DNA from 4 places in the Solitalea canadensis DSM 3403 genome. Region 1 is predicted to be linked to each of the others. Evidence: riboswitches for the same ligand, from Rfam matches in the RefSeq annotation. Region 1 holds a riboswitch; each other region holds the start of a gene.
What was found. A riboswitch is a leader RNA that binds a small molecule or an ion and turns the genes downstream of it on or off. The one in region 1 is predicted to bind S-adenosylmethionine.
Positions count from the first base shown of each region.

Region 2: another riboswitch for S-adenosylmethionine. It lies ahead of SOLCA_RS11000 (homoserine dehydrogenase); the one in region 1 lies ahead of metH (methionine synthase).
Region 3: another riboswitch for S-adenosylmethionine. It lies ahead of SOLCA_RS11175 (trans-sulfuration enzyme family protein); the one in region 1 lies ahead of metH (methionine synthase).
Region 4: another riboswitch for S-adenosylmethionine. It lies ahead of SOLCA_RS01830 (O-acetylhomoserine aminocarboxypropyltransferase/cysteine synthase family protein); the one in region 1 lies ahead of metH (methionine synthase).

Region 1 is NC_017770.1:3,776,481-3,784,887, reverse strand. Features, by position in the region: gene SOLCA_RS15710 (methylenetetrahydrofolate reductase) at 1-803, opposite strand, end outside; gene metH (methionine synthase) at 910-4,605, opposite strand; SAM riboswitch class I at 4,839-4,941, opposite strand; gene SOLCA_RS15700 (YceI family protein) at 5,199-5,771, shown strand; gene SOLCA_RS15695 (hypothetical protein) at 5,815-7,152, shown strand; gene SOLCA_RS15690 (hypothetical protein) at 7,267-7,869, shown strand; gene SOLCA_RS15685 (hypothetical protein) at 8,214-8,407, opposite strand, start outside.
Region 2 is NC_017770.1:2,645,348-2,653,754, reverse strand. Features, by position in the region: gene SOLCA_RS11020 (threonine/serine exporter family protein) at 1-228, shown strand, start outside; gene SOLCA_RS11015 (DinB family protein) at 245-757, opposite strand; gene SOLCA_RS11010 (DUF2851 family protein) at 1,086-2,372, shown strand; gene SOLCA_RS22815 (PspC domain-containing protein) at 2,357-2,581, shown strand; gene SOLCA_RS11005 (ankyrin repeat domain-containing protein) at 2,675-3,322, opposite strand; gene SOLCA_RS11000 (homoserine dehydrogenase) at 3,416-4,657, opposite strand; SAM riboswitch class I at 4,818-4,932, opposite strand; gene SOLCA_RS10990 (aspartate/glutamate racemase family protein) at 5,055-5,747, opposite strand; gene SOLCA_RS10985 (OPT family oligopeptide transporter) at 5,916-7,958, opposite strand; gene SOLCA_RS10980 (D-glycero-alpha-D-manno-heptose-1,7-bisphosphate 7-phosphatase) at 8,169-8,407, shown strand, end outside.
Region 3 is NC_017770.1:2,686,655-2,695,061, reverse strand. Features, by position in the region: gene SOLCA_RS11195 (phosphoadenylyl-sulfate reductase) at 1-79, shown strand, start outside; gene cysD (sulfate adenylyltransferase subunit CysD) at 279-1,169, shown strand; gene SOLCA_RS11185 (sulfate adenylyltransferase subunit 1) at 1,307-2,554, shown strand; gene SOLCA_RS11180 (OsmC family protein) at 2,752-3,165, shown strand; SAM riboswitch class I at 3,398-3,509, shown strand; gene SOLCA_RS11175 (trans-sulfuration enzyme family protein) at 3,625-4,797, shown strand; gene SOLCA_RS11170 (DUF4349 domain-containing protein) at 4,863-5,738, shown strand; gene SOLCA_RS11165 (TonB-dependent receptor) at 6,044-8,407, shown strand, end outside.
Region 4 is NC_017770.1:467,575-475,981, forward strand. Features, by position in the region: gene SOLCA_RS01805 (M16 family metallopeptidase) at 1-3, opposite strand, end outside; gene rpsT (30S ribosomal protein S20) at 226-480, opposite strand; gene SOLCA_RS01815 (YncE family protein) at 806-2,089, shown strand; gene SOLCA_RS01820 (zinc dependent phospholipase C family protein) at 2,109-3,077, shown strand; gene SOLCA_RS01825 (homoserine O-acetyltransferase family protein) at 3,110-4,132, opposite strand; gene SOLCA_RS01830 (O-acetylhomoserine aminocarboxypropyltransferase/cysteine synthase family protein) at 4,251-5,576, opposite strand; SAM riboswitch class I at 5,826-5,938, opposite strand; gene dnaN (DNA polymerase III subunit beta) at 6,278-7,402, opposite strand; gene SOLCA_RS01840 (hypothetical protein) at 7,594-7,935, shown strand; gene gldG (gliding motility-associated ABC transporter substrate-binding protein GldG) at 7,993-8,407, opposite strand, start outside.

The sequences.
Region 1 (8,407 bases):
TCCATTACAGCATCTGCTAAATCTTCAGGAATGTCAATATTAAACACCTTGGGCAGTAAGGTTAACTGTTTTTTAGTGGTAAGAGGTTTTAATCCGGGAATTATTGGAACATTTATTCTGTTATCACGACAGGTTTTTACAAACGATGCATACTTTTCATTATCGTAAAACATCTGTGTAACAATGTATTCAGCTCCCATTTCAACCTTCATTTTCAGGTAACGAATGTCAGTCTTTAAATTAGGGGCCTCAAAATGTTTCTCAGGGTACCCCGCAATTCCTATACAGAAGTTAGTGCCATTGATTCCGTTGTACTCATCATGAAGGTATTTTCCACGGTTCATATTCACCACCTGCTCCAATAATTCAGATGCATAGGAGTGGCCTCCCGCTTCAGGAATAAACCCTCCATCTTCTTTGCGCGCGTCCCCTCTTAAAACTAATACATTATCAATACCTAAAAACTTAAGTTCGATTAATGCATTTTCCGTATCTTCTTTCGTAAAGCCACCACAAATCAAATGGGGAACAGCATCTACTTTATATTTAAATTGAATTGCAGCGCAAATACTAACAGTTCCCGGACGTTTTCTGGTGGAAACTTTTTCGAGTAACCCGTTCGGTTGTTTTTTGTAAATGAAATCTTCCCTGTGATAAGTAACATCTATAAAAGGAGGCTCAAATTCCATTAGAGGCTCAATTGCTTCAAATATCTGGTCAATACTCTGACCTTTCATTGGAGGCAAAAGCTCAAATGAAAAGAGCGGTCTTTTTGCGTTTTGTATATGTTCGGTAATCTTCATTTTTATATGTTATAATATTACAGGTTATGTGTTTCGGGTTCATAATCACGAATTCTTATCGTTTAATTAATTAACTCGTAATCTGTAACCCGCAACTCGTAATTAATTAATACGCCAAATTCGGAGCCATCCATCTTTCTACTTCGGCCACAGTCATTTTTTTGCGTGTTGCATAATCTTCAACCTGATCTTTCTGGATTTTTCCTAAGCCAAAGTATTTAGATTCAGGATGAGAAAAATAGAATCCGCTAACCGCTGCTGTCGGATACATTGCTAAACTTTCGGTTAAGAAGATTCCTGTATTGGCTTCTGCATCTAAGATTTCGAATAGTGTGGTTTTCTCCGTATGATCCGGACAGGCAGGATAGCCTGGTGCCGGACGGATTCCTTTATATCTTTCTTCAATCAATTCTTCATTACTGAAGTGTTCATCTGCAACATAACCCCAGTATTCTTTACGAACGCGTTCATGCATACGCTCTGCAAATGCTTCGGCTAAACGATCGGCCAAAGCCTTTGCCATGATACTATTGTAATCATCGTGCTGACTTTCAAATTCCTCCACCAACTTGTCCAGTCCAATACCTGTGGTAACAGCAAAACCACCCCAATAATCAGTAATTCCTGTTTCTTTAGGTGCAATGAAATCGGCCAATGCAAAATATGGAATGTTCTGAGCCTTTTCTAATTGCTGACGGAGTGTATGAATGGTCGTCAGTTTTTCGGAACGACTATCATCAGTATATAACTCAATATCATCATGACCAACCGAGTTGGCTGGCCAGAAACCAATAACAGCTCGAGCTGTCAGTAGTTTCTCGTCAACAATGCGTTTTAATAAAACCTGCGCATCCGCAAAAAGCTTTTTAGCCTCTGTCCCAACAACCTCGTCATTGAATATTTTAGGATAACTTCCATATAATTCCCAAGTATGGAAAAATGGTGTCCAGTCGATATATTCAGCCAATTCAGCAAGATCGTAATTGTCCAAAACCTTAGCTCCAGTGAAAGAAGGTTTAACAGGCTGATAACTTTCCCAGTTTAGTTTCAGCCTGCGGTTACGAGCCTCTTCAATAGAGACGAATGTCTTTGTTGATTTTTTATTAAGATGGAAATCTCTAAGCTGGTCGTATTCTTTGGTAATACCAGCCATAAAATTATCCTTTTGATCATTTAGCAAATTTCCTGCAACAGGAACTGAACGCGATGCATCTAATACGTGAACAACAGGTCCGTTATAGTTCGGAGAGATTTTTACTGCTGTATGTACACGTGAAGTGGTGGCACCTCCAATCAAAAGCGGGATGTTAAATCCTTCGCGTTCCATTTCTTTGGCCACATGCACCATTTCATCAAGTGAAGGTGTAATAAGGCCGCTCAAGCCGATTATATCCACATTTTCTTTACGGGCAGTTTCCAATATCTGCTGACAGGAAACCATTACTCCTAAGTCGATAATCTGGTAGTTATTGCAAGCCAAAACAACGCCTACAATGTTTTTTCCAATATCATGAACGTCACCTTTAACCGTAGCTAATAAAATTTTTCCGGCCCCTTCACGGCCTCCCTCGATAACAGAACTTGGATCAGCGTGGGCCAGCTTTTCTTTTTCAGCTTCAATAAATGGTAATAGATAAGCCACCGCCTTTTTCATCACACGGGCCGACTTAACAACCTGAGGTAAAAACATTTTTCCGGAACCAAACAGATCGCCTACTACGTTCATGCCGTCCATTAACGGACCTTCAATAACCTGTAACGGACGATCATATTTCTGGCGGGCTTCTTCTACATCTTCCTCCAGGTATTCAATAATGCCTTTTACTAATGAATGACTCAGTCGTTTTTCAACTCCTTCTTTTCTCCATTCCTCATCTTTTACGATTGTTTTTCCTTTGGCTTTTACAGTTTCTGCAAAAGCGACTAAATGCTCTGTGGCATCAGGTTTACGGTTTAGAAGAACATCCTCTACTAATACTAAAAGATCTTTAGGGATTTCTTCATAAACTTCCAGCATACCAGCGTTAACAATACCCATATCAAGTCCCGCTTTAATAGCATGATACAAGAAAGCTGAATGCATCGCTTCTCTTACTGTATTATTACCACGGAAGGAGAACGAAATATTACTTACACCGCCACTAACCTTTGCTAACGGAAGATTTTGTTTGATCCATCGGGCTGTTTCAATAAAATCGACTGCATAATTATTGTGTTCATCTAAACCAGTCGCAACAGTTAAAATGTTAGGATCGAAGATAATGTCTTGAGGAGCAAATCCAATCTCATTAACTAATAACTTATAAGAACGTTCACAGATTTCGATACGACGCTCATAAGTATCGGCCTGACCTTTTTCATCAAAAGCCATCACCACTGTTGCAGCGCCATAACGTTTTATTTTGCGAGCATGTTCTTTAAATTTTTCTTCGCCTTCTTTTAGTGAAATGGAGTTAACAATTCCTTTTCCCTGTAAACATTTAAGTCCAGCCTCAATAACCGACCATTTTGAAGAGTCGATCATGATGGGCAGTTTTGCGATATCAGGTTCGGATGCAATAAGATTTAAAAATTTAACCATTGCTGCTTCCGAATCCAACATCCCCTCATCCATATTAACGTCAATAACTTGAGCGCCGCCTTCCACTTGCTGACGAGCAACAGCAAGGGCACCTTCGTAATCTCCTGATAATATTAATTTTGAGAATTTGGGAGATCCGGTAATGTTAGTTCGCTCACCAACATTTACGAAATTAGTTTCCGGAGTAATCACAATAGGTTCCAAACCGCTCAGACGCAAAAAAGGTTGAGGTTCAGCTTTTTTACGGGGAGCATATTTAGCAACCTCATCTGCAATCGCACGAATGTGATCCGGCGTGGTTCCGCAACAACCTCCAACAATATTTATAAATCCGCTTTTTAAGAAATCGCGAATTTGATCAAGCATTTGATCAGGGGTTTCATCGTACTCACCAAATTGGTTCGGTAAGCCTGCATTTGGGTAGGCCCCCACAAAGAATGGAGCCTTTTCTGAAATTTCTTCCAGGTATGGACGCATATCTTTTGCACCCAAAGCACAGTTAAAACCTATTGATAAAAGATCAAAATTGGATAATGAAATTAAAAAAGCCTCTGCTGTTTGTCCGGAAAGAGTACGTCCGCTGGCATCAGTAATTGTTCCCGAAACCATGATTGGAAGCTTAATCTTATTTACTTCAAAGTATTGGTCGATAGCAAATAAGGCGGCCTTGGCATTTAACGTATCAAAAATAGTTTCCACCAAAATAATATCAGCACCACCACTAACAAGTCCATGTACTTGTTCGGTGTAAGCTTCAACTAACTGGTCAAAAGTGATTGCACGAAATCCAGGGTCATTAACATCCGGAGATAATGAAGCCGTTCTGTTTGTCGGACCAATGGCACCAGCTACAAAACGAGGTTTTTCAGGATATTTAGCATTGAACTCCGCTGTAACTTCTTTAGCTATTTTAGCTGATTCATAATTTAGTTCATATGCAAGATGTTCCATCTGGTAATCAGCCATAGCGATAGTGGTACCACTGAAGGTATTGGTTTCAATAATATCAGCACCAGCTTCAAGATATTCGCGATGAATCGCTTTGATTACATCCGGGCGGGTAATGCTTAATAAGTCATTATTGCCCTTCAGATCGGTAGGGTGGTCCTTAAAACGTTTGCCACGAAAATCATCCTCCTGCAATTTATATCGCTGGATCATGGTTCCCATTGCACCATCAAGTACCAAAATGCGTTTTGTAAGTATATTTCTAATATCCATTATTCAAGTATCAACGGCCGGCAATTGGCCATAAAACCTAACGGCGATATAATCAGCTATCTTCCGTTTTATTACCACATTTTCAGTTTAAATGATTAAGCCAAGTTTGGAATAATCAATTCCCATAACATCAATTGTGGTATCGGAATAAACCGGATTATTTCTGTAAAGAGATAATCTGTGTCAACTTATAATTTATGTGCTTATCAGATATCAAGTGGAGATTCCCACTTTGCTCATCTTCTCCTGATTTTATCAGGATAGAATTTGGCACCTTGTTAGCACAGGTTGCCAAGACTTCATCGGGTCTATTCCCTCCGTCTTTCTTTATAAGCGATACAAAAGTCTGTAATTCATTGGTTAATTACAAGTTTTTTATTGATTAATAGACCTTCTTTATCCATACGGTATACTATCTAATAGTTATTGAATTGTTTTTGACTAATAATCAATGTTTTAACATTGATTATTAGTGTGTTTTTGACACAATGATTTTAATCATGTTTTAACATCTAATTTCCCCTTATATTTGCTGTACAAAAGGAAACGAAACAATAAATAATAAATAGAAAGGGAATTATATGAAACGTAAAATGAAAATTCTCATTGGAATTTGTTTGTTGTCATTGCCACTAATGACGAGTGCTCAACAAAAAATTTCCGCAAGCGAAAGTAAAGTAATGGTTAAAGGAACTTCTACACTTCATGATTGGAGATGTAAAGTGGAGCAGCTTTCAGGTGAGTTGCAGGCCGAAAAATCAGGAACTACTTTAAAATCGATCAAAGCCATGCAAATGCAAATGGTGGTGAAATCGATGAAAAGTTTAAAAGAAGATGGTAAATATTATGATTCAGGAATGGATAAAAATGTTTACAAATCATTAAATGCTGATAAATATCCTCAGATAGTCTTTAATCTCAAAAAAGTAAACAGTATCAGTACAACAGGAGATGTTAATGCGATTGCTCAGGTAACAATTGCCGGAGTTGCAAAAGACATTGTTGTAACCGGAAATGCTAAAGTATTAGGTAATGGTGCTGTGAAAATTACAGGGAAAAAGGAAATGAAGATGACTGATTTTAGTATCACCCCTCCTAAAGCGATGCTTGGCGCTATAAAAACAGGCGACGATATCTCTATCGAATTTGATGTGGTTTACAAATAACCCAACGTAAAAAAAAGTTTTTTAAAAGTTAAAGGATAAAAAGATGAAAAAAGTGTTTACTCTTTTGGCTGTATTAGCAGCGAGCTCGACAGCCATATATGCTCAACAACAAAAAATCCAATATTTCCGTCCATACGATCAACGTGGTATCAACATGTTTGAAACCGGTAAAAATGATAGCGTAGTTTATGATGGATTCAAATTTAGAATTGGCGCTGGATTTACTCAGCAGTTTCAAAATTTGAAACAAGAAAATCCTAAAGCCTTAAATAATCAAGCTGCCAATAAGTTATATCCGCTTTCACCTGGTTTTATGACTGCTCAGGCTAATTTATATCTTGATGCGCAGTTATACGATGGTATCCGCTTGAACTTAACTACTTATTTGTCATCTCGTCACCACAATGAAACTTGGGTAAAAGGCGGTTACTTACAAATTGACAAGTTGCCGTTTAAAGGTGAGTTATGGGATAACATTATGAAATACACCACGATCAGAGCTGGTCACTATGAAGTAAACTACGGTGACATGCACTTCCGCAGATCTGACGGTGGCCAAACCCTTCAAAATCCGTTCATGGAAGGCTATATTCTTGATGGATTCACAACTGAAATTGGTGGTGATGTATTCGTTCAAAAAGATGGTTTCTTCGGAATGGTGGGAGTAACTGGTGGTCAATTAAAAGGTAATGTTGACTCAATTGTAACTTCTGCAACAAATACAGATGCTAAAAAATCACCATCTCTTATCCTGAAAGCTGGGGTTGACAAACAAATCCAGGAAAATTTAAGAGTACGTTTGTCAGGTAGTTATTATCACAATGGAAATGCCGGAAACAATGCTGGTACTTTATACTGGGGTGATAGAACAGGTTCCAACTATCAAAACGTGATGGAAAAATGGGGAGCCTATAATGCTAATGATGGCAAAACTACTCCTGCGGATTATAAAAATATTCCTTGGTCAGGTCGTTTAAATCCAAACTTCAGTCAGAAAGTGGATGCCTTTATGATCAACGCTTTTGTAAAGTATGAAGGTTTTGAATTCTTCGGAACTTACGAAAATGCAAAAGGTAGAGCAGCGGCTGAAACAACTAGCAGAACCTTAAATCAATATGCTGTTGAAGGTGTGTACAGATTCGGAAAAAATGAGAATCTTTTTGTAGGAGCACGTTACAATACAGTTAGCGGTAAAGTAATGGGTGTAGCTGATGATGTAAAAATTGACCGTATCGCTGGAAGTGCTGGTTGGTTCATCACTAAAAACATCATGATGAAAGCTGAATACGTTGACCAAAAATACAAAGATTTCCCAACAGCTGATTATCGTAGCGGTGGTAAATTCAATGGTTACGTAATTGAAGCAGCCATCTCTTTCTAAGGTGTAAAAAACAAACACAAATTCTTCATAACCAGCAGCAGACCTATAGGTCTGCTGCTTTCTTAAGCTCTCAATTCTAATTTACCCCTCTTAAAGACTTTAACGGCGAATAAAATGAAGCTAAATTTAATCGTGCTTGTTGCCGGATTCTTTCTGCTGCAAACGCTTCCTGTAGAAGCTCAGCAAACCTTCGTAAAAGTACTTCCTGAAAGCACTGTGAAATTAAAAGGTCGTACTTCTATAGGTGGGTACTCATTTACCTATAAAGGTGATATGATGCGGGCTTTTAAAATAGGAGCAAACTCTACCAATGAACAACTGATTAGTGCATTTGGAGATTTACAATTGGAAATTGAGAAATTTACTTCTGGTAATTTTTTAATGAACCGGGATTTTAGAAAATTGTTAAAGTCCAAGGAACATCCAATTTGTAAGATTGAAGTAATTTCTATTTCACCTAAGCCAGGAGCCAATGAAATGCCATGGCAAAATGGTTTAAGCAAGGTAAGTGTTACCATTGCTGGTGTTAAAAAGACTTATTTAATTCCGTATAAGGGAGAGTCTTCTACTTGTGGGTTAAGATTTAAAGCTTTACAACAAATTAATCTACGAGATTTTGGCTTAAATCCTTCAGACGCTAATCGACTTGTTGAAATTAAGGATAACTGCGAAGTGGAGTTATGCTTAGTATTACAGGTTACCGAAGAAAAGAAATAAATTAAGAAATAAGTCACGCAAAGCCGCTAAGACGCAAAGGGATGTTCTACTTTGTGCTTAGCGGCTTTAGTGATTTTATCATACAAGGTAAAGGAAGGAGATATGTCATGCAAAGAACGCTAAGGCGCAAACGAAAGTTCTGCTTTGTGTCTTAGCGGCTTTGCCTGATTTTAATGGATATAGAAAGAAGATAAGTCATGCAAAGACACTAAGTGAAGGAATGATTACTTTGTGCTCTTAGTGACTTTGCGTGATTTTGACATAGATACGAAGAAGCCGCTAAGGCATAAAAGTATAATACTTTGCGTCTTAGCGGCTTTGCGTGCTATAAATAACTTATGAAACTAGAATAAGTTAACTGCGAATTGAATGTTTCCCTGGTTTAGTTCTGGGTTCCACATTGGCATAACTGAAACAGGAAGGCTAAAATTGCCGATTTTCAGGGTTTTCGATGCAGTAAATCCTAAGCTGACCAGGTTACTTTTTGAACCGTAAAAGTTGGCTTTAGATCCATCTTCAGGATTTAAGGCAAAGGCGC
Region 2 (8,407 bases), 1.1 Mb from region 1:
ATTCCGGGATTGTACGCTTATCGTACTATGTTAGGGGTGGCAAAACTAACCGATAAGGATCTCGCTTTTAGCTCACCGCATTTATTAACAGAAACGGCCCATTATTTTATTCTGACGGGTTCACTGCTTTTCTCTCTTGCGATCGGACTTTGTGTTGGAACGTTGATCTTCCGTAAAAAAAGTATCAAAGAAATAAACCTGCCGAGATTAGGAAAATCAGCAGGTTAACCAAATGATTCGGGTGCTATAGATAGCGTTCTTTAAGAACATTGATGTGGTGGTTAATATGCCCGATCATTATATAGCTTAAGGCACATGCTGTTATTGGGTGGGTGACGGCATTTGCCTTAAATTTTACCTGAGCTGCTGTTAAATTTTTTACAAGCTTTTCGGTCGCGCTCCGTACTGCCTTAAATTCATCAAGCAGATCATTCATAGTCCTATGGCTTACATCCACATTATTTGCATAACCGTCTTCATCAAAACTTGGTAGTGGGGTATTACTATCACCTCTTGCGGCTACCAACGTTCTGTAAGACATTACCCGTTCTGTATCGATAATATGCATCAATACTTCCTTTACAGACCATTTGCCCGGCTGATAGCGAAAATCATGCTTTTCTGTCGTAATATTTTCAAAAAAGTGGATGGTTTGAATTGAATTATCCGTAAAAACAGTTTCAAAGTTTCCGTCCGGAACCAGATCAATATAATGTTGATAATAAGGATTGTACTCGTCTTTTGATGGTTTCTGCATAATAAAAAGGATAAGGTGATTGTTCTTTGAGCTGATAAAGATACTGTTTGAAGAACGTCTTATTTATATATTTTCGTTCGATACTAAATTTTATTTACATCTCGTTGTATGTGTAGCAGCCGGCCATCTTAAAGAAAACCGGAGCTGTAGGTCCAACGCCGGAGTTTTCCGCACAGAGTGATTTGTTTTCACTGCATCCTGAGCTAATTGATTCGCTTTATAATTAGGTAAAAAACATATCAACTAATTCCGTTGATCGTCGTTAAATTACTGATAAAAGGATGCCGATTTTGTGCCAAACTTAATCGGTTCCAATTAGCAGCTATTTATGAATGAGGATTTTTTACATTTTGTATGGAAGTACAAATTAATGGATGTACTTAATTTGTACACAACAGATGGTGAGTTAATTACGATTATTAATGCAGGAACTCATAATAAACACGCCGGACCTGATTTCTTCAATGCCCGTATTAAAATAGGGCAAACCGTTTGGGCCGGGAATGTGGAGATTCATAAGAACGCCTCTGATTGGTATAAACACAAACATTTTAATGACAAAACTTATGATAACGTTATTTTACACGTTGTTTTAAATGCTGATCAGCTAATCATAAACACTTTGGGTATCGCTATCCCGACTTTGTCGTTAGGCAACAGGCTTCATGAAAAGGTACTTCAAAACTATCATGCATTATTGAAAGCAAGTCAGGGACTTCCTTGCCAGTCGTTTTTATCAACTGTTAACTCTTTAGCAATTACCAATTGGTTAGAGCGGTTGCTTGTAGAGCGATTGGAAGATAAAATTCAACTCATTGAGTATGAATTGAAGAATACTGTTAATAATTGGGAAGAAACCTTTTATAGAATGATCGCCAGAGGATTCGGTTTTAATATAAATGCTGAACCATTTTTACTTTTAGCCAGGTCACTACCGTCTTTAATTTTAGCCAAACATAAAAACAGCCTTTTTCAACTTGAGTCGCTTTTATTTGGGCAGTCCGGATTATTAATAGAAGATTTTAACGATGAATATCCTCAGAAATTAAGGAAAGAATACGAGTTTTTAGCGATAAAGCATCGTTTACAACCAGTGGATGCTCATTTGTGGAAATATTTGCGGTTGAGGCCTTCAAACTTCCCCACACTTAGAATCGCACAGTTCGCTGATTTAGTTTTTAAATCCAATCATTTATTAAATAGGATACTGGAAAAAGCAGAAGTAAAGCAATTAATACCTTTGTTTGATATAAAGGCTTCATCGTATTGGAACACTCATTTTAGCTTTGATAAAGCTACCGATAGAGAAGATGAGAAAATTTTAGGTAGGGAATCAATCTATAACATACTTATTAATGTAGTTATTCCGTTTATATTTTTCTATGGCAAACAGCATCACAATGAAGATGTAAGTCGACAGGCACTAAGTTTGTTAGAAACTATACCAAGTGAGAATAATGTGATAACGAAACTTTTTTCGACCTTTGGAGTAAAATGTGAAAATGCTGCACAATCACAAGCATTGGTCCAATTAAAAAATAACTACTGCGATAAAAAATATTGTTTAAATTGCAGTATTGGAGTAAATATCTTAAAGAAATGTTACAACGAATAATCTGTTTTTTTGAACGTCAGTCTTTTGGAGTGTGCAATTACATTGCCGACCGGTTTAATATTTCCACTTCGAAATTACGTCTGTTTTTTATTTACTCTTCATTTATTGCTGTAGGATTTCCCGTAATATTTTACTTAGTAGGAGTATTGTTGCTAAACGTTCGCATGTATTTTAAACAACGAAGAGGTACCAATATCTGGGAGCTGTAAAAATTATTTCCATATAAAATAATAAACCCATACAGTAAGTAATTGTATGGGTTTATTATTTATTGGCGTTATTTAGAAAGAAGGCACTTGTATTCAGCAAAGTAATTCTACTAATTCTTCATGGTTTTTTTCGGCCATTTCCCATGGGGTTCTTCCGTCTTCCATTTTTGCATTTTTATTGGCCCCTGCATTTAATAGGAGTTCAATAAGTCGCTTATTGCCATTATGAGCTGCTGTATGTAATGCCGTAATTCCTCTTACCTGGGTAGCATTTACATTTGCTTTATGGTCAATCAGTAATTGAGTGATTGATTCACTCTGATTGGCGACAGCTGAATGAATAGGGGAAACTTTAAATTCATTATTGGAAGGCAGGTTAACACTGGCTCCGCAGTAGATCAGTAATTTGGCAGTATCGTAATGTCCGAAATAACAAGCATATCCTAATGGAGTAAAACCATCTACAGAAAAAGAATTGACAGAGAAAGGTTCACTGTATAGCAATTCATCTACTAATGCGGTTTGCCCTAAAGCAGATGCTTCGTGCAAATCGATTTGGTTTCGGTTTCTTAATAAAATATCGATCAACTCCCGATGCCTGTAATAGGAGGCAAGTAGGAGCGTGGATAACCCGGATGATAATTTAGCACTTGCTAATTCGGGTTGTGAAGAGATCAATTGTTCAACAATTGTGGTTTCATTAGCTTCAATGGCTTTTATAAATTCTGCTGTTGCTTCCATTGTAATTGCTTGTTGGAGAGATGAATATAAATAAAAATGCCTGTTGAACAAAAAAGTTTAACAGGCATTTTGTTATTTATAAAGCTTTCTAAATTAGATCACTTCCACTTGTTCAGCAGCTGTTTTAGCCGTATTTGCAACTACGTCAAATTTATTATCTGCGGAAACAATTATGTTAACATCTTTTCTTTTTAATAAATCTGAGTTACGCAGATCATTGAAATTTATAGTACCAACGATGTATGCTGAATCAGCATTTGAGTAAGATTCTTTAATATTTGAGAATAAAGAAGTATCAATTGGGTTTGAAGTGGAATAACGAACATACAGATCAACAGTGAAGTTATTGGTTAATTCAACCTTTGCACCACGGTTGTGTTTCTTGTACTCGTATTTATAGTTGTAAGTTAGCGCCGAAATATCAGACAGCACAGCCGAGCCAGTTGGGTTGCTTCCGGCACCTTTTCCTGCAAAGAACTGATATTCAGTAAATGCACTTTCCACTAAAATACCATTGTACTCATTTTCAATAGTATATAATTTATTTTCGGGTTTAACAAAACGAGGCAATACACCAGCAACAATTTTATTATCTACTTTGCGACAGAAGGCTACCAGCTTAATTTTATACCCTTTCTCGTTGGCATATTGAATGTCGAAAGTCGACAGGTTTTGAATCCCATAATTAAATACTTCTTCTGGTTTAACAAATAAACCAAAGGTGTGGGCAAGGATAATACATAATTTATATTTAGGATCGTACGCTTCAACATCTAGGGTTGGATCGGTTTCTGCAAAACCAATTTCCTGCGCTTGTTTAAGTGCAGTATCAAAATCGATATTATCTTTAAAGATTTTGGTTAAGATGTAGTTTGTAGAACCATTGAAAATTCCCTCAACTGCTCCTAACAAATCATTGTCATAGTATTCTTCTAAATTTCTGATGATCGGAATACTTGCGCAGGCTGAAGCTTCATACAATAACGGTACATTGTATTGTTGCTGCAGTTCATATAATTCAACAAAATGATCAGCAATCATCTTTTTGTTAGCAGTTACTACTGCTTTACCATTTTGTAAAGCTATTTTAACGATCTCAAAAGCCGCTTCCGGATCATCGATCATTTCAACCACCACATTTATATCTTCATTAAATAAGATGTCATTTTTATCTAATGTGAAGTATTCGTTGGGTAAACTGCGTTTTTTGTTAGGATTTTTAATGCAGATTTTTAGGATTTCAGCTTTAATACCTTCCGTTTGGTGTAAAACATTGTACAAACCCTGGCCAACACAGCCAAATCCGAATAATCCAAGTTTAGTTTTTGAGCTCATATAGCTTGCTGAAAATTTATTTTAACTGGTAATTTGTTAATTAAAGCAAGAGATCTTTTTCGTGGAAACGACAAAAAACTATCCGAAAGGAAGAGCGCTTTTAATGATGTCAGGAAGAAAATGGCGGAATCAGATAGAATGGAATCTAAAAATTGCTACTTGCTTATCTTCATGACACAATATATTGCGTCACAGGAATTAGCACCTTTTAATGCGAGATCATTAAGGTTGCTAAGACTTCATCGGGCCTGTCCCTCCGTCTTTCTGGATAAGAATTTTAAAGAACTTTTACTGGCGCAAAGTAAAGTATTTTTGTAATGCCATGCAAATTGAATTGAAAAAGTTAGTTTGGTTTTTTTACTAGATCGATATTTACAGGCTTTAAGCTCAAATTTTTTTAAGAAAGAGCAAACGAAATTGCTGCATTTGCATGAATTTTCGTTGTATCAAAAACCGGCACAGAAACATCTTCCTGATTAATGATCATGGGTATTTCAGTACAACCCAAAATAATACCTTCCGCTCCGTTGGCAATTAATTCATTTATAATTGAAATATAAGCCTTTTTCGTTTCAGTATTTACAATGCCTCTGCCCAATTCTTCTTTTACTGTTTTTTGGATGAAATCACGTACATCTTGGTGAGCAGGTACAATAGACTCTATATTATTTTCTTTTAGTTTGTCCTTATAAAAATCCATTTCCATTGTGAATTTTGTTCCGATCAAACCTACTTTTTTGATACCCTGCTTGGTTATTTCATTCGCTGTTACAGTGGCAATATGAATAATTGGTAGTTGTATTTGTCGTTCTATTCTTTCTGCAACTGCATGTGCCGTATTTGCACATAAAACAATAGCTTCTGCACCACTTTTTTTCAAAGATTCGCATGCCTCAGCAATTAACAGGAATGTAGCATCCCAGTTGCCGGCTGTATTATTTCGTTGAAAATCATCAAAGTTTAACGAATAAATAATGCATTCAGCGAAATTAAGTCCACCCAATTTTTCATTAATTCCCTCATTAATGAATCTGTAATAGTCTATTGTCGATACCCAGCTAATGCCACCTACCAGGCCGATTTTTTTCATGGTCGTTTCTCTCATTACTTTTATCTATATGATTTTACGTTTAGTTTTTGGGAAGAGGGGCTAATTTACAGTTTTTGCGAAGAGTTATTTGTAACATGTCTGGTAATGAAAATGCACAAGGAGGTATTTCCTTGTGCATTTTCATTATTAGTGTGCAAAGAGAGAAAATTACTCTTTTTTCATGGCAATTCTATAAAGAACAAAGCCCATAAAGGCAAACAAAGCTGTACCAAGTAATTGATAGCCACCTGAGCCTAAAGCCTTTTCAAGGGATGCTTGCCAGCTAATGGCTTTCAACTGTTCTTCGAACAAAACTTGTCCGAATGCAATTAATACTCCAGCAACAGCACCACCAGCAACCAAACCAGTAGCAAATAAACTGCCTTTACCAAGTTCATCATCTTCATGGCGGTTTTGTTTTTTCATTTTGCGATCAACAACACCTTTGATAGCTCCTCCGACAAAAATCGGCAGTGTAGTTGATAACGGTAAATAAGCTCCTACAGCAAATGAAAGAGCATTTACTCCGCAAAGCTCAATGGTAATAGATAAAAATGCACCTACTAAAACATACTGCCAATCCAGGTTAAAAGATAATAAACCGCGAATTAAGGTAGCCATTAACGTACCCTGAGGAGCAGGGAAAGCTTTAGTACCAATTGTATGGGTGATACCTTGCTGAATAGCAGCTTCAGTAGGAGTGTCCAACATTTTAATAGTGGCTCCAATTACAACCGATGATACAATAGCCCCAATAAATAAAGCTAATTGCTGATATTTAGGAGTTGCACCGATTATGTAGCCAGTTTTTAAATCCTGAGAGGTAGCACCGGCGTTGGCTGCGGCAATACAAATAATTGCACCGACAACTAGGGCCATTGGTTCAAATAACTTTCCGGTCCATCCAACACTGATAAAAATTAAACAAGTACCCATTAAGGTAGCGATCGTCATACCTGAAATAGGGTTGGAGCTCGATCCGATTAAACCCACAATGCGGCTGGATACAGTAACAAAGAAGAAACCGAATACCACCACCAAAATTCCGATCAGTAATTTGCCAATTAAGGTGCTGCTTGGAATTTGTGGCATAAACAAAATCAATAACACCAGGGCAATACTACCTACTATTACCACTTTGAATGATAGGTCACGTTCGGTACGTAAAACACTTTCATCAGACTGACGATCCTTTAATGACCCAATGCTTTCTTTAAATGAGCGGACAATTGTTGGAATTGTTTTGATAAGCGTCATTAAGCCCCCAACCGCTACCGCACCTGCACCAATCTGACGTACATAAGCGAAGTAAATAGCGGATGCTGTGTCTTCAAAGGTTTTTGTTAGAGGATTCCATCCTAAATCGCCACCCGCTACAGCTACATCTTTTAAATAACCTAGTTTTACTAATTGAGCAGCAATTACTTCACCAGGAACCAATGTTGCTAATAATGGAATTAATCCTAACCAGGCCAACACACCTCCGGCTACCAACACACCCGCTATTCGAGGGCCGATGATATAACCAACACCTAAATATTCCGGCGTAATTTCTCCGTTAACAGTTGCTGATGGGAAATATTTGTTTGTTTGCTGGGTTACCAAAGTAGGAACTGCTGCAATCAGGTTAAATATCTTTTGGAAAATGGCATAAATGATAGCAAAGCCTAAGCCCTGATAAGCGGTTTTTGAAAAGTCGCCGCCTTTTTCTCCTGCAATTAATACGGATGCACAGGCTGTACCTTCTGGATAAGGAAGGTTTCCGTGCTCCTTAACTATTAATGAGCGGCGAAGCGGAATCATCATTAATGTTCCTAAAACACCTCCCATTGCTGCTAATGTAAAAATAGTCAGGTAGTTGAAATATTCGGCTCCCACACTTCCACCTGTTTCCGTAATCGATAAAAAGAGGAAGGCTGGCAATGTAAAGGCAACACCTGAAGCAATGGATTCACCGGCAGAACCTGCTGTTTGAATAATATTGTTTTCTAAAATGGTTGTTTTGAAGAGCTTCCGGCCTAAAGAAATTGCCATTACTGAGATAGGAATGGAGGCCGATACAGTTAATCCGGCTTTTAAAGCCAGGTAAACGTTGGCTGCTCCAAAAACAATTCCGAAAAAGCCTCCCAATAGAACGGACTTAAGGGTAAACTCAGCCATCCTGGTGTCGGGAGAAACATAAGGTTTGAAATGAGGTGTAGAATCTTGCATGTACTATATGTTTACAAAGTAGCTAATAGGTTATTGATTTTATTAATTACGGGTTTTAGTATTAGTAAAGGTTTTTAATCATCATATTTGTGTCTAATATAAAGAGTAATCTCAGAGTTCACAGGTGCCGGTTGATATTTATACGTATAAACTTTCTGTTCGGTTCTGAAATTAATTGATTTAAAATAGTTTATAAAAAGTAATTGTAAAATGAATAAAGCGGTTTTTCTAGATCGAGATGGGGTTTTGAATAAAGAATTAGGTGATTATGTGTGTACACTCGAAGATTTTCAGGTATTAGCCCATAATTTTAAACCGCTAAAAGAACTTCAGGACCGTGGTTATTTGTTAATTGTTGTAACCAACCAGGGAGGATTAGCCAAAGGGTGGTATACTGAAGCTACACTACAGCGTATGCATAGTGAAATGCGTCGACAATATGCTGAACA
Region 3 (8,407 bases), 1.1 Mb from region 1:
AGAACCGGGAGAAGACCCTCGGGCCGGTCGTTGGTGGTGGGAAGAGTCGAAAAAAGAATGCGGATTGCATAGTAGCTAAGATGCGATTAGTTCATAGTTAATGGTTCATGGCCAATAACTTATAGTAATTTTTCAGGTATTGTTCTGTGAACCATGATCTATTAACAAATAACGTTGCCAATAGATAATTGTTCATAGCCAATAACTTATAATAACTTTTCATGGTGTATTGTTCTATGAACTATGAACCATGATCTATTAACAAATAACTTTCAGTTATGAACAACCATTTAAAAACATTAGAAGAAGAGTCGATTTACATTTTACGTGAGGTTGCGGCGCAGTTTGAACGTCCTGCTTTATTGTTTTCAGGTGGAAAAGATTCTATCACATTGGTGCATTTGGCTCGTAAAGCTTTCTTTCCGGCTAAATTCCCTTTTCCATTGGTTCATATTGATACTGGTCATAACTTCCAGGAGACGATTGATTTTCGCGATTGGTTAGTCAACAAAGTTGGTGCTCAGTTAATCGTAGGCTCTGTTCAGGATAGTATCGATCAGAAGAAAGTAGCGGAAGAAACCGGTAAATATGCCAGCAGAAATGCTTTGCAAACGGTTACTTTGCTCGAAACTATTGAAAAAAATAAGTTTGATGCATGTATAGGTGGTGCTCGTCGTGATGAAGAAAAAGCACGTGCTAAAGAACGTATATTCTCTGTTCGTGACGACTTCGGACAATGGGATCCTAAACGTCAGCGTCCGGAAATCTGGAATCATTTAAATGGTATGATCAATTTTGGAGAAAATGTTCGTGTTTTCCCCATCAGCAACTGGACCGAATTAGACGTTTGGAGTTACATCAAACAAGAAAATATGGATTTGCCAAGCATCTATTTCACTCATAAGCGTGAAGTGTTTGAACGCGATGGCTTAATATTTCCTCACTCTCCTTACATCAATATGGATGGAGAAGAAGTATACGAAACGGATGTTCGCTTCCGCACAGTAGGCGATATGAGCTGTACAGCAGCTGTATTATCAACAGCTGATAACGTAGACGATATCATCACAGAAATCAAAGCCTCAACCATATCTGAACGCGGAGCCCGTTTCGACGATAAACGCTCCGAAGCAGCTATGGAGAAACGCAAATTGGCGGGGTATTTTTAGTCCATGGACAATAGACTATGGTCAATAGATTTGCTTTTATAGCGACAAAAAACTATGGTCTATGGACTATGGTCTATCGACCTTTAAAAAAATCGGAGTAAATCTTTTCAACAATCAGTGTAATCCCAAAAAACAACATGGAACTACTCAAATTTTCGACCGCAGGAAGTGTAGATGATGGTAAAAGTACCTTAATCGGTCGTTTATTATATGATACAAACTCGCTTACTACCGACCAAATTCAGGCGGTTGAGGCGGCTAGTAAACGCAAAGGTTTTGATTATTTAGATTTATCATTACTTACAGATGGACTAAGTGCTGAACGTGAGCAGGGAATTACCATTGATGTAGCACATATCTATTTCAATACAGATAAACGCAAATTCATCATTGCTGATACCCCAGGACACGTTGAGTATACCCGAAATATGGTTACCGGTTCATCCAATTCTCAGCTTTCTATCATACTTATTGACGCTCGGAAAGGTGTAATTGAACAAACGCACCGCCATTTCTTTATTGCCAATCTATTGCAAATCCCTGAAGTGGTGGTTTGTGTAAACAAAATGGATTTGGTTGATTATTCAGAAGATGCATTCAATAATATCCGCATTGAATTTGAACAATTCGTAAAAGGGTTTGACCGTTTACATCAAAACCTAACCTTTATTCCGGCCTCGTCGCTTAAGGGAGATAACATTGTGAATCGTTCAGAAACAATGAATTGGTATACAGGCCCGACATTGCTTGAATACCTTGAAAATGTTGAAGTTAACAAAGATGAAAATACGAACGATGCTCGTTTCCCTGTTCAGTATGTAATTCGTCCGCATTCAGAAGAATATCACGATTTCAGAGGATATGCAGGTCGTGTGGCGAGTGGAAAATTCAGTGTGGGTGATGAAGTAATTGCATTCCCGTCGGGATTAACATCGAAAATCAAGCAAATCACCACATTTGATGGCGATCTGCAAACTGCAGAGGTTAAAAATGCAGTAACATTTTTGCTTGAAGACGAGATTGATATTACCCGTGGGAATTTAATTGCCAAGGTTGGTAATCAGCCAAAAGCCGACAAAGAATTTACAGCCCAGGTTTGTTGGATGGATACAACACCTTCAGTTCAGGGAGGAAAATATATTATTCAGCACAGTAATAATCGTGTAAAATCAATGCTTCGCGATGTCGACTTCATAGTAAATACAAGTACATTGGAAAAAGATACTGAACGTAAGCAGTTGAAGCTGAATGATATTGCACAAGTTCAGATCAAAACTGCACAACCGTTATTTTTTGATGCTTACGAACAAAACAAAGCGAACGGTTCCTTTATTATTATAGATGAAGGCACAAAAAATACAGTTGCTGCCGGAGTAATTTTGTAAAGGGGTAGATTTGAGATATTAGATATGAGATAGACTTTAAGTATGTACTAATCCTTCAGCTCATATTAACAATTAGATAGAGATAGGATAAGCTATTAATAGATAAGAGTCTCAAATCCCACATCTCAAATCTAATATTATTGATAATTTAGGTGCCTCGAATTTCAAAGCTGTAGAACTTAAATCAGGATCAAAGAATGAATATTAAACTGGAACGTAAAAACAACGCTTACCATTTCGAAGCTGTAAACGAGCAGGGAAATGTTGTAAATATAGATGCAAATCCGTCAATAGGAGGAGAGAACAAAGGTTTTCGTCCGATGGAAACGCTTTTAGCGGGTTTAGGAGGATGTAGCGCTATTGATGTTATCTCGATACTTACAAAGCAAAAAGAACCGTTAAAAGACCTTAAAATCAGCATTGACGCCAAACGTGTAGATGGAGAAATTCCTTCATTGTTTGAAGTGATCAATGTTGAATATCATTTCTTCGGAGACTTAAATACAGAAAAGATCGAAAGAGCTTTGGCTCTTACCTACGATAAATACTGCTCAGTAGCTCAGATTTTAGGTAAAACAGCTAAATTAAGCTATACTTATAAGCTTAATTAGATGTGAGATATGGGATATGGAATTTGAGATTTCTTAATAAGATAGATTTTCCAAATCCCATATTTATATTCAAATACGAGGTTATGTCAGATGGATTTTCTCAGATACCATATCTCAAATCTCAAATTTAGATTGAAATTTTTCTCAAATCTAATATCTCACATCTCAAATCTAAATCCTATATTTGCAGCCACTTTGAATTACTCCTTAGCATTCCACTAAGTTACTGTAGTTCTTATAAAGAAGAGGCGAGAGAACAGGCTCTAAGACCCTCTGGCAACCGCCGCATACGGAAAGGTGCCAAATCCTGCCCAAATAATTGAGTTTATTGGGAACTATAAAAATTACAGGATCATGAATTTACAATTAAATTTATTAAGGAATTTTGGCGATGTTACCTACCGTGATGTCTCAAATCTCTCATCCTATATTTCAAATTCTAAAATTTAATCTAACAGAATGTCAAATTTCGAAACCAACGCTATTCGTATTCAAACAGAACGCTCAGGGGCAAAAGAGCATTCAGCACCTATCTACCTAACTTCAAGCTATAAATTTGATGACGCGGAAGATATGCGCGCGCTTTTTGCAAATGAACGGGAAGGAAATATCTACAGTCGTTATTCAAATCCAAATACTTCTGAATTGATTGAAAAAATGGCCATTTTGGAAGGTTCTGAAACAGGATGGGCAACTTCAACAGGTATGGCAGCTATTTTCACCACTTTCGCTGCTTTCTTAAAGTCCGGCGACCATGTTTTGTCGAGCCGTTCGGTGTTTGGTTCAACTCATCAGTTATTGGTAAATGTATTTCCTAAATGGGGGGTAACATCAACCTATGCTGATTTGGATAAACCGGAAGAATGGGAAAACCTTATTCAGCCAACTACGAAAATGATTTTTGTGGAGACACCCTCTAATCCGGGAATCGATATTATCGACTTGGAATGGTTGGGTAAATTTGCGAAAAAACACAATGCTATTTTAGTGGTAGATAATTGTTTTGCAACACCTTATCTGCAACAACCTATCAAATATGGAGCAGATCTTTCTATTCACTCTGCTACAAAATATATCGACGGTCAGGGTCGCACCTTAGGCGGTTTAATACTGGGAAGTCAAAAATTGATTGCTGAAATAGAGGGATTCGCCCGCCATTCAGGTCCGGCTATGTCGCCGTTCAATGCATGGATGCTTTCGAAAAGCCTTGAAACATTAGCTGTCCGCATGGACCGCCACTGTGATAATGCACTTAAGGTAGCCGAGTTTTTGGAAGCTAACCCGGAGATTGAGTTGGTTAAATATCCATTATTAAAATCTCACCCTCAATATGAAATTGCTAAAAAACAAATGAGAGCGGGAGGGGGCATTGTAACCTTTGTGGTTAAAGGAGGTTATGATCGCGCAAGTAAGTTTATGGATGCATTAAAAATGTTTTCTATCTCAGCAAACTTAGGAGATACGCGCTCAATTGCAACGCATCCGGCATCAAGTACGCATTCAAAGTTAACCGAAGCTGAACGTCAACAGGTTGGCATCAATCAGGGAACTGTTAGGGTGTCTATTGGTTTAGAGCATATCGACGATATTCTGAAAGATATTAAACAAGCATTAGAAGTTTCGAAGCTTTAAATAACTTTTATACATAATAAGTAATTGTTATGTTTGATAGTTAATATTTAAAGCATTAAAACATTATGCCCAATTTTAAAACGCAATTTTGGAGAATAAGTAAATGGTTTGGAGCTGTTTTTATTCTCCTTTTTATTTTTAGGTTGATTTATGGATATGTTGCAGGGGGATCTGTTAATTATAACAATAATTACAGTGAAGATTTTTTTAGCAGCATTGAAAACCTTAGAAAGAACTATGCTTCAGAAAAGATTTTAATTAAAGGGGCTAATTATCAGGCAGTTCCATCTTTATCGACCAATCAAAAGTTTGAAAAAACGGCCTCTATAAAAACAAAATCTTCTGAATTTGAAAAAGATGATAAACTAATTAAAGGCAAAACCAAATCGTACAGTGCTGTTATTCAATACGAACAGAATGTGGGGCAGCAGGGGAACAGGCAACTTCATTTAGTCATTGGAGTTAATCCAGCAAAATTTGATAGTTTTTATGTTGATATTCAGAAAATTGGACTTGTTAAGACAAAGGAAATTACCAAAGTCGATAAAACAAACGAGTACAGGCAACTAAATGCAAAGAAAGTTTCAATTGAGAAAACGTTACAATCATTAAATGAGCTGAAATCCAGAGGGGGAGAAATAACTGATTTTATAGCGTTGAATGATAAGATATTAGAAACAGAAGAGAAGCTTCAGGAACTTGGGGTTGAGTTAGGTAATTTTGATTCTGAAAATGAATTTTGTACAGTCAAACTCTCACTCTATGAAGGAGCAACTGAAAAGAAAATCGGCCTGTTTCACAGAGTGAAAGTGTCATTAGAGTGGACAATTAAATACTTTGCAATTATTGTATTTATTTCACTCGTACTTTCCCTTACAATATTCGTTTTACTTTTAATTGCCGATAAACTTAAAGTAATGAACCTCTTAAATAATAAATAAAATAATCGCCATAAAGGCTAAAAAAGCGTTTTTTAGGGTGTTTTATTAAATACCCTAAATTTTTTTTAAAATAATCTACTTAATCTGTAGGATTTATATATATTTGTCTTGTTAACTTTTAATTAAGAAGAAAGCTACGCTCAATCTTTCTTCCAAATCAACCTAATAGAATACAAATGAAAAGCAAATCGACAGCACTACAGCTCTATGATTGTTGTTGCTAAAACAAGCGATAAAAGGTAATACCTATTTCAGGTATTACTAATTACAACTATTTATTATTCAACCAACTAATACTTAATAGAATGAAAAAATCATTACTAATAGCTATCCTTTTGACCTTTTCGTTGAGGTTACTAGCACAAGATGCAATATTGATAAGTGGTACCATTAAAGATAAAGATTCCCACGAAGCATTAAGTGGTGTATCAGTAAGGGTAAAGGGAACCAATTCAGGTACGTCAACTAATAACGACGGACGATTTGAATTAAAAACACGTCAGAAACTTCCTTTTGTGTTGCAAGTGTTTTTAGTGGGTTTTCAGAGCCAGGAGTTTGAGGTGAAGGATATTAATCAATCCATCGCTTTAAACCTTTCAAGCATTAATATACAGGCAAATGAGGTGGTGGTTACTGCTTCCAGAGTAGAAGAAAGTATTTTAAAATCGCCTGTGGCAATTGAAAAACTGGATATAAGAGCGATCAAACAATCTCCGGCTCCTACTTTTTACGATGCCTTAGAAAACGTTAAAGGAGTACAAATGACCACTTCTAGCTTAACATTCAAAGTGCCCAATACACGCGGATTTAACATTCCTAATAACTTTCGCTTTATGCAACTGGTGGACGGTGTTGATATGCAAGCAGCTACATTAGGTGTTCCGCTTGGTAATGCTATCGGTCCAACAGAGTTAGATATTGCAAGCGTTGAAATCACTCCCGGTGCAGCTTCTGCATTATACGGCATGAATGCCATTAATGGTATGTCTAACCTATTGACTAAAAGTCCGTTTGTTTACCAGGGATTAAGTGTTTATAGTAGAAATGGTATCAATCATATTGAGGGAACAGGAAGGGATGTAAGCAATCTTACGGAAACTGCTCTTCGTTATGCTAAAGCGTTTAATAATAAATGGGCGTTTAAAGTGAACTTTAGCTACATGAAAGGCACGGATTGGCTTTCAGATACTCGCCTTGATCAAAATCCTAATAACTTAAAAACGGCCAATCCCGCTTATCCTGCTCTTGATGGTGCTAATAATGCTGTATTTGATGGCTGGAATAAGTATGGAGATGATGCTTTGGCTGGAAGTAATACAGTGTCATTAACAGGATTAACTATTGATGGTAAACCTAATCAAACACTTACTGTTGCCCGCACTGGTTACTGGGAAAAAGACTTGGTAAGCCCTAACGTTGATAACTTAAAATTTGACGCAGCATTACATTATCGTATTACAGATAATCTGGAAGCCTCATATTCTTATCGTTTTGGAAAGATGGACGGAGTTTTTCAGCGCGGAAATAAAATTCAATTAGATAATGTGATTGTTCAGAATCATAAAGTAGAATTAAAAGGAAGTAATTTCCTGATCCGTGGTTATATGTCGTTAGAAGATACCGGAGATTCATTTAATGTGAAGCCATTAGCTGATAATATGGATTTGTATAGTGGAGGTAGCGGTACAGCATGGGCCGCGAAATTTAAAACGGCTTTAAACACTTATGGTATTGATCATGGTGGTGCACTTACCTCAGAAAATCTTGCGGCTGCTACACAATTCGCTCGGCAGGCAGCAGATGCAAGTCGTGTGCAACCTGGAACACAAGCCTTTCAGGATTTGAAAAACACTATCATTGGTATCAATAACTGGGACATTAAATCTGCAACTATTCCGGATGCTCCGGAAACAGGTGGTGCTGCTTTGGTTCAAAAAAGCCGTTTGTATAATGTTGAAGGCCAATGGGATCTTTCAAAACAAGTTAAATATTTTGATTTGTTGATTGGTGCTGATGCCCGTATTTATGACATTATTCCAGATGGAAACAATTTTGTGGATTTTTCAAGACCAATTGAAGATCGTAATAAGCCATTAGCTGACGGAACCTTTGGTAATGATGTTTCTTACAAGAAGTTTGGTGGTTTCGCACAGGTTACCAAGACTTTCTTTCAGGAAAAACTGAAATTATTTGGTTCTGTTCGTATGGATTATAATCCTGAATTCGATCCAAAATTAACTCCTCGTATTGCAGCGGTTTATACGCTTTCTGAAAAACATAATTTCCGTGTAACCTTCCAGCAAGGTTATCGTTTCCCTGCATTGTTTGAGGCACTTTCTTATGTAAATAACGGTCGTGTAAAACGTGTTGGTAGTCTTCCGTACATTAACGAAGGACTTGGATACCTGGATAACAGCTATACACAAGCTTCAGTTGTTAATTTTAACGCAGCCGTTAAAGCTGCTGGCAATACGGATGCTGCTGCATTAGCTAACAGAGATTTATTAAAGGTGGCAAACCTTCCTGATGCGGGCCCTGAGCGTATCAATTCATTTGAAGTTGGTTATAAAAGCATCTTGTTCAATAATAAACTGGTTGTTGATGTGGATGCTTATACCAATGATTACACTGGCTTTTTAGGGCAAGTACAGGTTTACGTTCCAAAAGGA
Region 4 (8,407 bases), 1.9 Mb from region 1:
CATGTTAATAAGTGATGAAATTAATGATTACGGTTAAAATATAACAACGAAGTTATAAAATAGGAAAGTTAACTGTATACAAAACAACCGTATGATAAAATTATTACATACAGGTAGTTATACCGTTTAAGTAGAGTAGATGATGAGTTTTTGTGATGACTGCAAACACAAAAAGCTTAATCCTGTATGGATCAAGCTTTTAAAATATTGTTATGCTAAATCAGATTAACCTAATTTGCTTACGAATTTGGCTAATTTAGATTTGTTGTTAGCTGCTTTGTTTTTGTGAATAACGTTTTTCTTAGCTAAACGATCTAACATAGAAGAAACTTTTCTGTAAAGCTCAGTTGCCTCAGCTTTGCTGTTCATTCCACGTAATTTTTTGATAGCGTTACGAGTAGTTTTAGCCTGGTAACGGTTTCTTAAGCGTTTAGTTGCGTTAGCACGAATTCTCTTTATCGCTGATTTATGATTTGCCATGATATATAAACTCTTTTCTTAAAAGGACTGCAAATATAGAGCTAATAATTTAAAAAGCAAACAACAATTTAAATTTTAGATGTTTGCAAAAGCGAGCCCTAAAAAATGCTGCTGCAAATGTACTTTTTTTGATTGGTAATTAAAGCCCATTAGTCTACTATTAACTGTTTACCCTTTTATAGTCGATCGTTCAGTTAACTTTTAATAAAGTAATTCGTTTAACAATATGATGCTGTATTAATTATCTTTTGATAAAATTAAATTCATATTAATATACGAAAAGATTTTTTTAGCTAGTATTGCTAAACATTAGTTAATATCACCTATGAAAATTTATTACTTCATTCTATCGTTTATAGCGATAATTTTATTTCAGATAGGATGTAAAAAAGTGTCTTCGGTACCCGTAAAAACAAAAATGGTTCTTGCCGAAAAAAAATCTGTAGACACACTGACCTCGGTTATTCACACACTTAAGCCCTACTCAGATCTGGTATTAGATACATCAATTTCATTACAATCAGCACCTGGCACTAAATCAGTTCTTTTTAATAGTGATGGAAGTCGGTTGTATGCCTTAAACTTGGAAGGTTTAAGTGTGTATGAGTTTGATCAGCAGGAGAAAAGAGTACTACGGGAGTTTAGATTTAAACCAACAATTGGTGAAGGATGGAGTTATGAAGATGCAAAGAAAATAATTTCGTACAAGGAAAAACCGGTAGAGGCGGCTATAAGTAACCATGATAGTATTTTATGGGTTTCGCTTCACAATGCTGAGGGAATCGTTCCGATCTTATTGAATGATATTCCAAAAATGAAAGCGCTTCATCCTGAACGAGATTCATTGCAAAAGGAGGTGAAAGTTATATACACGAATGACGCTACACCTGATACAATTTATTGTCCATTGATAAAAACCGGAAAAACGCCAAAGGTTATTGTTGCTGATAAGAAAAGTCAATATTTATTGGTTAGTAACTGGCATTCTCATTCCACGAGTGTTTTAACAATTGATCCGGATCATTTCCCTTTCGCCTATCTGCTTAAAAATATTTCAATGGGAGCTATTCCCAGGGGGATTGTTGTCGACAATAACAATGAGCGATCTTTTGTAGCGATCATGGGTGGTGCGCGTATCAATGTGGTAAATATGAAGACATGGGAAAATGAACCTCCTATTAATGTGGCATCCAATCCCAGACACCTAGTTATGGATACTAAAGGACGACTATTTGTTTCCTATAATATGCTTTCGGAAGTTGCTTGTATCGATCCTTTAACAGGGCAAACCCTTTTTACTGCTAAGACTGAATCTCACCCGCGTACAATTATTTTATCAAAAAATGGCCAGTTTTTATTTGTTACCTGTTATAAAGGAAATAAGTTGGATGTTTTTAAAATAGTTGATAATGGGCTTGTAAAGATTTATTCACTTGATTCGAAAGGTAGGCCTGTAGGTGTAGATATTTTTGAAGATGATGATACACTTGAAGCCTGGGTTTGTAACTATACGATTGGAACTATTAAAGTTTTTAAGTTTCAAAAACATCAGGATGAATTAAATCTGGCTATTACAAAGAAAAAGCGGCTGTCTCAGTCAATAAATTAATTTTAACATCTATCTATTTATGCGTTTTCTTTTGGCAGGCACACTCTGCTCGCTTTTGCTATTGCCGTTAGGTACAGCAAATGCTTCATTTAAATGGGGATTTTTTGCTCACATGCAAATAAACCGAATGGCTGTTTTTACACTTCCTCCGGAGATGTTTGGGTTTTATAAACGAAATCTTGAATATCTTACCAAGCATGCTGTTGACCCTGATAAAATGCGTTACCTGGTAAAGGAAGAAGGAGCAAGGCATTTTATGGATTTGGATCATTATCCTGAATTATTGGCAACAAAGAAATTAATGCGATGGAATGATGCAGTAACTCTTTACTCAGAAGATACATTGCAAAGTAAGGGAATACTGCCATGGAATATTGAGTTAACACTAAATCGCCTTACAAAAGCATTTGTTGAACGTGATTCCGCTAAAATTCTCAGGTATTCAGCCTACCTTGGTCATTATTTGGCGGATGCTTCTGTTCCATTACATACCACTTCTAATTATAATGGACAGCTTACCGGTCAGAAAGGGATTCATGGTTTTTGGGAAACACGATTACCTGTGTTGTTCTCTTCTAGTTACGATCAATTACCAGGAAGGGCAGGGTACATTGATCATCCGTTGGATTATGTATGGAAGCATATACTGCAATGTCATAATGCGGTTGATTCTGTCCTTAAGTTCGAAGCAAAATTAAACTCAGAAATGGCTTCCGAACAGAAGTATGGTTTAGTTGAAAAGAATAAGATGATGGTGAGTGATTATTCAGAGAAATATTCCGAAAAATATCATCAGCAATTAAATGGAATGGTTGAACGGCAAATGATTTCAGCCATTCATATCATTGGTTGCTATTGGTATACAGCCTGGAAAAATGCCGGACAACCCTCATTAAATAACTGGAAAATCAGAAAGGATGACGATGAATCTCCTGTTGATAGTTTAAGTGTAACGAAACGTACTTTTAAGGTTAGGGAAGAAGAATAACAGGTAGTACTCACTACCTGTTATTATAATTGTTAATTACTCGTTACAGCGGCAAAATCATTAATAATTGTTTTTAGTTGTTCCCATTCGATAAGGAATCCATCATGGCCAAAGAAAGAATCGATTTCAATGTAATTAGCCCCAGGAATATGTTCAGCCAAAAACTTTTGTTCAACTGGAGGAAAAAGTAAGTCAGAGCTGATACCTATGGTTAGCGTACGCGACTTGATTTGTGATAAAGCATTTTGAATGCTTTCCCGATTTCTGCCGACGTTATGAGAATCCATGGCTTTGCTTAGTGCCCAGTAAGAAAATGCGTTAAATCTTTTTACAAGCTTATCTCCTTGGTATGCCTGATACGAACTAGCCTTATATTCGTCGGTTTTATCAATATCCAGTTCTTTCTGAGTGATATTATAGGCATCATAATGGCGATAGCTTAATAGTGCAAGTGAACGTGCAGCTTTTAACCCTTTAAGACCTGCTTCAGGGTGATTATCTTTCCATGTTGTATCGGCTTCAATAGCTAATCGTTGACTTTCATTGAAAGCAATACCCCATGGCGAATGAGATGCATTGGTAGCAATAAGGATTAGATTTTCTATTAATTCGGGTTGCTCAATGGCAAATTCCATTGCCTGTTGCCCTCCTAATGACCCTCCGATTGCTGTATTAATACGTCGAATACCCAAATGTTGTCTTAGCAGGTTGTGAGCCCGGGCCATATCACGAGTGGTAACTGCTGGAAAAGTATGGAAATACGGAGCACCCGTTTCAGGATTAACAGATAACGGTCCGGTTGTGCCATAGCAAGAACCCAGAATGTTAGCACAAACAATAAAATGTTGATCGGGGTCAAATACTTTTCCCTTTCCTACAATGCCATTCCACCAATCGCTAACATCGGCATTAGCGGTTAGGGCGTGACAAATCCATATCACATTTGTTTGTTCAGCATTTATAGTACCAGCAGAGAAATAGGCTATTTCAAGCTGTGGTAACACAATACCTGACTCTAACTTAAAAGCATTCGTATATGTAAAACTCCTGATCATCTATTCTTTACACTAAAACAGCAAAACATCCGGGCTGTACACACGGATGCATGCTGCAAACTTATTATTTCTAAAAACTAATATTTTAAGCATGCCTAAACGGCGATGCGTTTTTATGTTATACAGCTACACCTTCATTTACGATGCTGAATGCATTTTGAAGGTCTGCTTTGATGTCATCAATATGTTCAAAACCTGCTGATATACGTAACAAGCCCGGTTCAACCCCTGATGCTAACTGTTCAGCCTCACTTAACTGCTCATGAGTAGTTGTTGAAGGATGAATAATCAAGGTTTTACCATCGCCTACGTTAGCTAGATGGCTAATCAGTTTTAAACTGTTAACAAATTTGTCGGCAGTTTCTTTTCCTCCTTTTATTTTGAAGGATAATACACCACCAAAGCCATTTTTCAGGTATTTTTTACCGAGCTCGTGGTATTTGCTACTTTTTAGTCCCGGGTATCTTACATATTCAACCTGATCGTGACTTTCCAGCCATTCCGCAAGAGCTAATGCATTATCAACCTGACGCTGAACGCGTAGTGACAAGGTTTCTAATCCCTGAATAAATAAAAATGAGTTAAATGGACTTACAGAAGGGCCAAAATCACGAAGCCCTTCAACTCTTGCGCGAATTGCAAATGCAATATTTGGCAGTCCTAACGGATTTCCTTCTCCGAAAATGTCCCAGAAAACCAGTCCATGGTATCCTTCTGATGGTTCTGTAAACTGAGGAAATTTGCCATTACCCCAGTTATAGTTTCCCCCATCCACAATAACACCGCCGATACTTGTTCCGTGTCCACCGATCCATTTAGTTGCAGACTCAACAACAATATTAGCTCCAAGTTCTAATGGACGGGCCAGGTATCCTCCAGCACCAAATGTATTGTCAACCACTAATGGTATATCGTATTTACGGGCCAAAGCTGCCAATGCTTCAAAATCAGGAATATTATATTCCGGATTTCCTATTGTTTCAACATATAGCGCTTTAGTGTTTTTATCAATATGTTTTTCAAATTCTGCCACATTATCGCCATTGGCAAAGCGTACATCAATACCTAAACGTTTAAAAGCTACTTTAAACTGGTTATAGGTGCCACCATATAAGAAAGATGTGCTTACAAAGTTATCGCCAGCCTGCAAAATATTATTAAGGGCTAGAAACTGAGCTGCTTGTCCTGAACTAACAGCCACGGCAGCAACACCACCTTCTAAGGCTGCGATACGTTTTTCAAAAACGTCGGTGGTAGGATTCATGATTCGGGTGTAAATATTTCCGAATTCTTTTAATCCAAACAGGTTGGCTGCATGTTGAGAGTCTTTGAAAACGTAAGAGGTTGTTTGATATAAAGGAACTGCACGAGAAAGTGTAGTGCTGTCAACTTCTTGTCCTGCGTGAAGTTGCAGTGTTTCGAAATGATAATTTGTGCCTGACATTGTCAATTGATGTTTAGTAAGTAAAAAGTTGATTTATTTTAGAGCTACTATCATCTGTTGCCAGCGCGCATGGAAACTTTAGGTAATAGCAATAGGATAGATGCAAGTAATAACCCGCCTTAACACATGCAACAACAGTAAAAATATGCTGTAGAATTGCTAAATGAATTGAATGAGATAGGTAACAGGAAGAAATAACCGTTACTCTTTACGAAGGAAGTTGAATTTTTTGTCTTCATTTTACTGTAATTTTTATAGTTCTCATCCTGAAAATCAGGGTTGAGCAGGAGTTGGCACCTTTCCGGTATCGGCGGTTGCCAGAGGGTCACAGAGCCTGTTCTCTCGCCTCTTCTTTATAAGAATTACATTGTGCTTAATGCATGAAGTAATTCGGTGTTCAAATATAATGGAGTATAACGTTATTCTCCAAATTTATTTTAAAAAGTCTATTGATTGAGTAGAGTATGACCTCGCCCCAAATCCCTCTCCTGAAGGAGAGGGACTTTGAGACAGTGCAAGCTTGCCATTTTCAGGACGGTTGGGCAGATTGCTTAACTGAGAATTTTCGATGATAATGGAATTTATCGAAACATACATTCCGAGCGCTCCCTTCTCCTTAAGGAGAAGGGCCGGGGATGAGGTGAAAAAAAAGCTGCTCCAAAAAATCGGAACAGCTTTCTACAAATTCTTCAACTAGTAAATTATGCGTAGGTATTTAACATTACCGGCATTACCAACATTAAAACATCTTCGTTTTCTTCCTGATTGGTTGGGAATAAGATACCCGCACGGTTTGGAGTCGACATTTCTAAAATAACTTCGGAACAATTCAAGTTATTTAACATCTCAATTAAGAAACGAGCGTTGAAGCCGATTTCTAAATCCTCACCGTTATATTGACAGCTTAAACGTTCGTACGCTTCGTTTGAGAAGTCTAAGTCTTCAGAAGAAATATTCAATTCGCTGCCGTTGATTTTTAGGCGAACCTGATGAGTGGTTTTATTTGCATAAATAACCACACGCTTCAGTGAACTTAAGAATTGACTGCGATCGATTGTTAATTTATTAGGGTTGTTTTGAGGAATTACCGCTTCATAATCAGGGTAGCGCTCATCAATTAAACGACAGATAAGACTGATGCTGTTGAAACGGAAAAATGCACTGCTGTTATTATAATCAATTTGAACAGCGATGTCTTCACTTGGTAATGAACTTTTTAATAAGTTCAATGCCTTTTTAGGAAGGATAAATGATGATGCAGACTCTGCTTGCGTGTCTGAACGACGGTAACGAACTAATTTATGCGCATCTGTAGCAACAAATGTTACGTTGGTTGGTGACAACTGGCAGTAAACACCTGTCATTGCCGGGCGAAGCTCATCATTAGAAACTGCAAATAAGGTTTTGCTGATAGCTTCAGCTAACACAGATGCCGTAATTGAGATCGTGCTGGCATTTTCTACCACTGGAATCTTAGGGAAATCATCACCGTTTTCACCCGCAAGTTTATATTTACCGTCACCTGCATTTATTTCAACTCCGTAAGAGTTGTTGTCAATGGTAAAAGTTACGGGTTGCTCAGGAAGGGTTTTAAGCGTATCAAGTAAAATACGTGAAGGAATTGCGATTTTTCCATTTTCTTTAGCTTCAACCTGCAAACTTGTTGTCATTGAGGTTTGCAAATCTGTTGCAGATACAGTAAGCGTGCCTTCGTTTATCTCGAATAAAAAATTCTCAAGAATTGGAAGTACCGTATTACTGCTCAACGCGCCGCTAATTGCCTGCAACTGTTTTAGTAAGGTACTTGTAGAAACAATAAACTTCATATGTATGAATTTAAGGCCTAAAAATAGGCCTAAGTTTTAAGAATTAAAAGATGAAAGTATCAACGTTTCGTTAATAAAGCAAATGTTAGCCTATTAATTATTTATGAAAAGTAAGCCTTCTGCTGTCGCATTTGGTTTATTTAAAGCGTATAGGTGTTTGAATGCTTTTAATATATAGTGAATTTAGATTTATGCGAATATTACTAATTCTTTTTTTAGGTATTGCCTTAATAATTGGAGCTTGTGAAAGAGAAGAAGAAGTAATGCAATTTCAGGACCTTGAGGTGGGAGCAATTATCACCAAAAAAGCAACCCTGAAATGGTATGGAAGTCCTTCTGTTGACAAAGCTGGCCTATGGGCTGAGATTGATACCAGAACTTTTATGGTGGTAAATTATGCCCAAGTTGATAATCATTTTTATCAGGATTCAGTAACTGTTCTTTTAACTTATCGAAGAATCGGAAAGGTTATTTATTCTAACATGGGCTATAAGGCCGAAGTTGATGGTATTGAAGTTCTTGAAATTGATTAAAAAGACAAAGGATAATTTATGCTAATTATCCTTTGTCTTTTTAATGTTCTTCAAAATTTAAGCTGCGTATTTTCTCTTGCGGTAAATACTGCGTCCGACTGCGAATAATACAATAATGGCTACCGGAAGTATTGTATTTATAAGTTGCCATTTCAGACGTTCATTCCTGATCACTTCTTTGTCTAAAAGTCTTATTTTGATTTCTTTGGTTCTAAGTGTTAATAAACCTGAGTCATCTGTAAGGTAATCAATGCTGTTTTCGACAAATACTTTATTGCCATAAGTTTGGTTAGTGTATTTATCAAAACCTAACGGGAATATTTGTTTGTCTAAGGCAGAAACATCATTTGTAATAACATCACCATCGGCAACAATAATAAGCTTACTTTTCTTATGTTGAGTTTTAAACGGAATACTTAAATCGGCCCCTTCTATTGTTCTGTTTGCAAATACGGATGAAAAACTGCCTTCC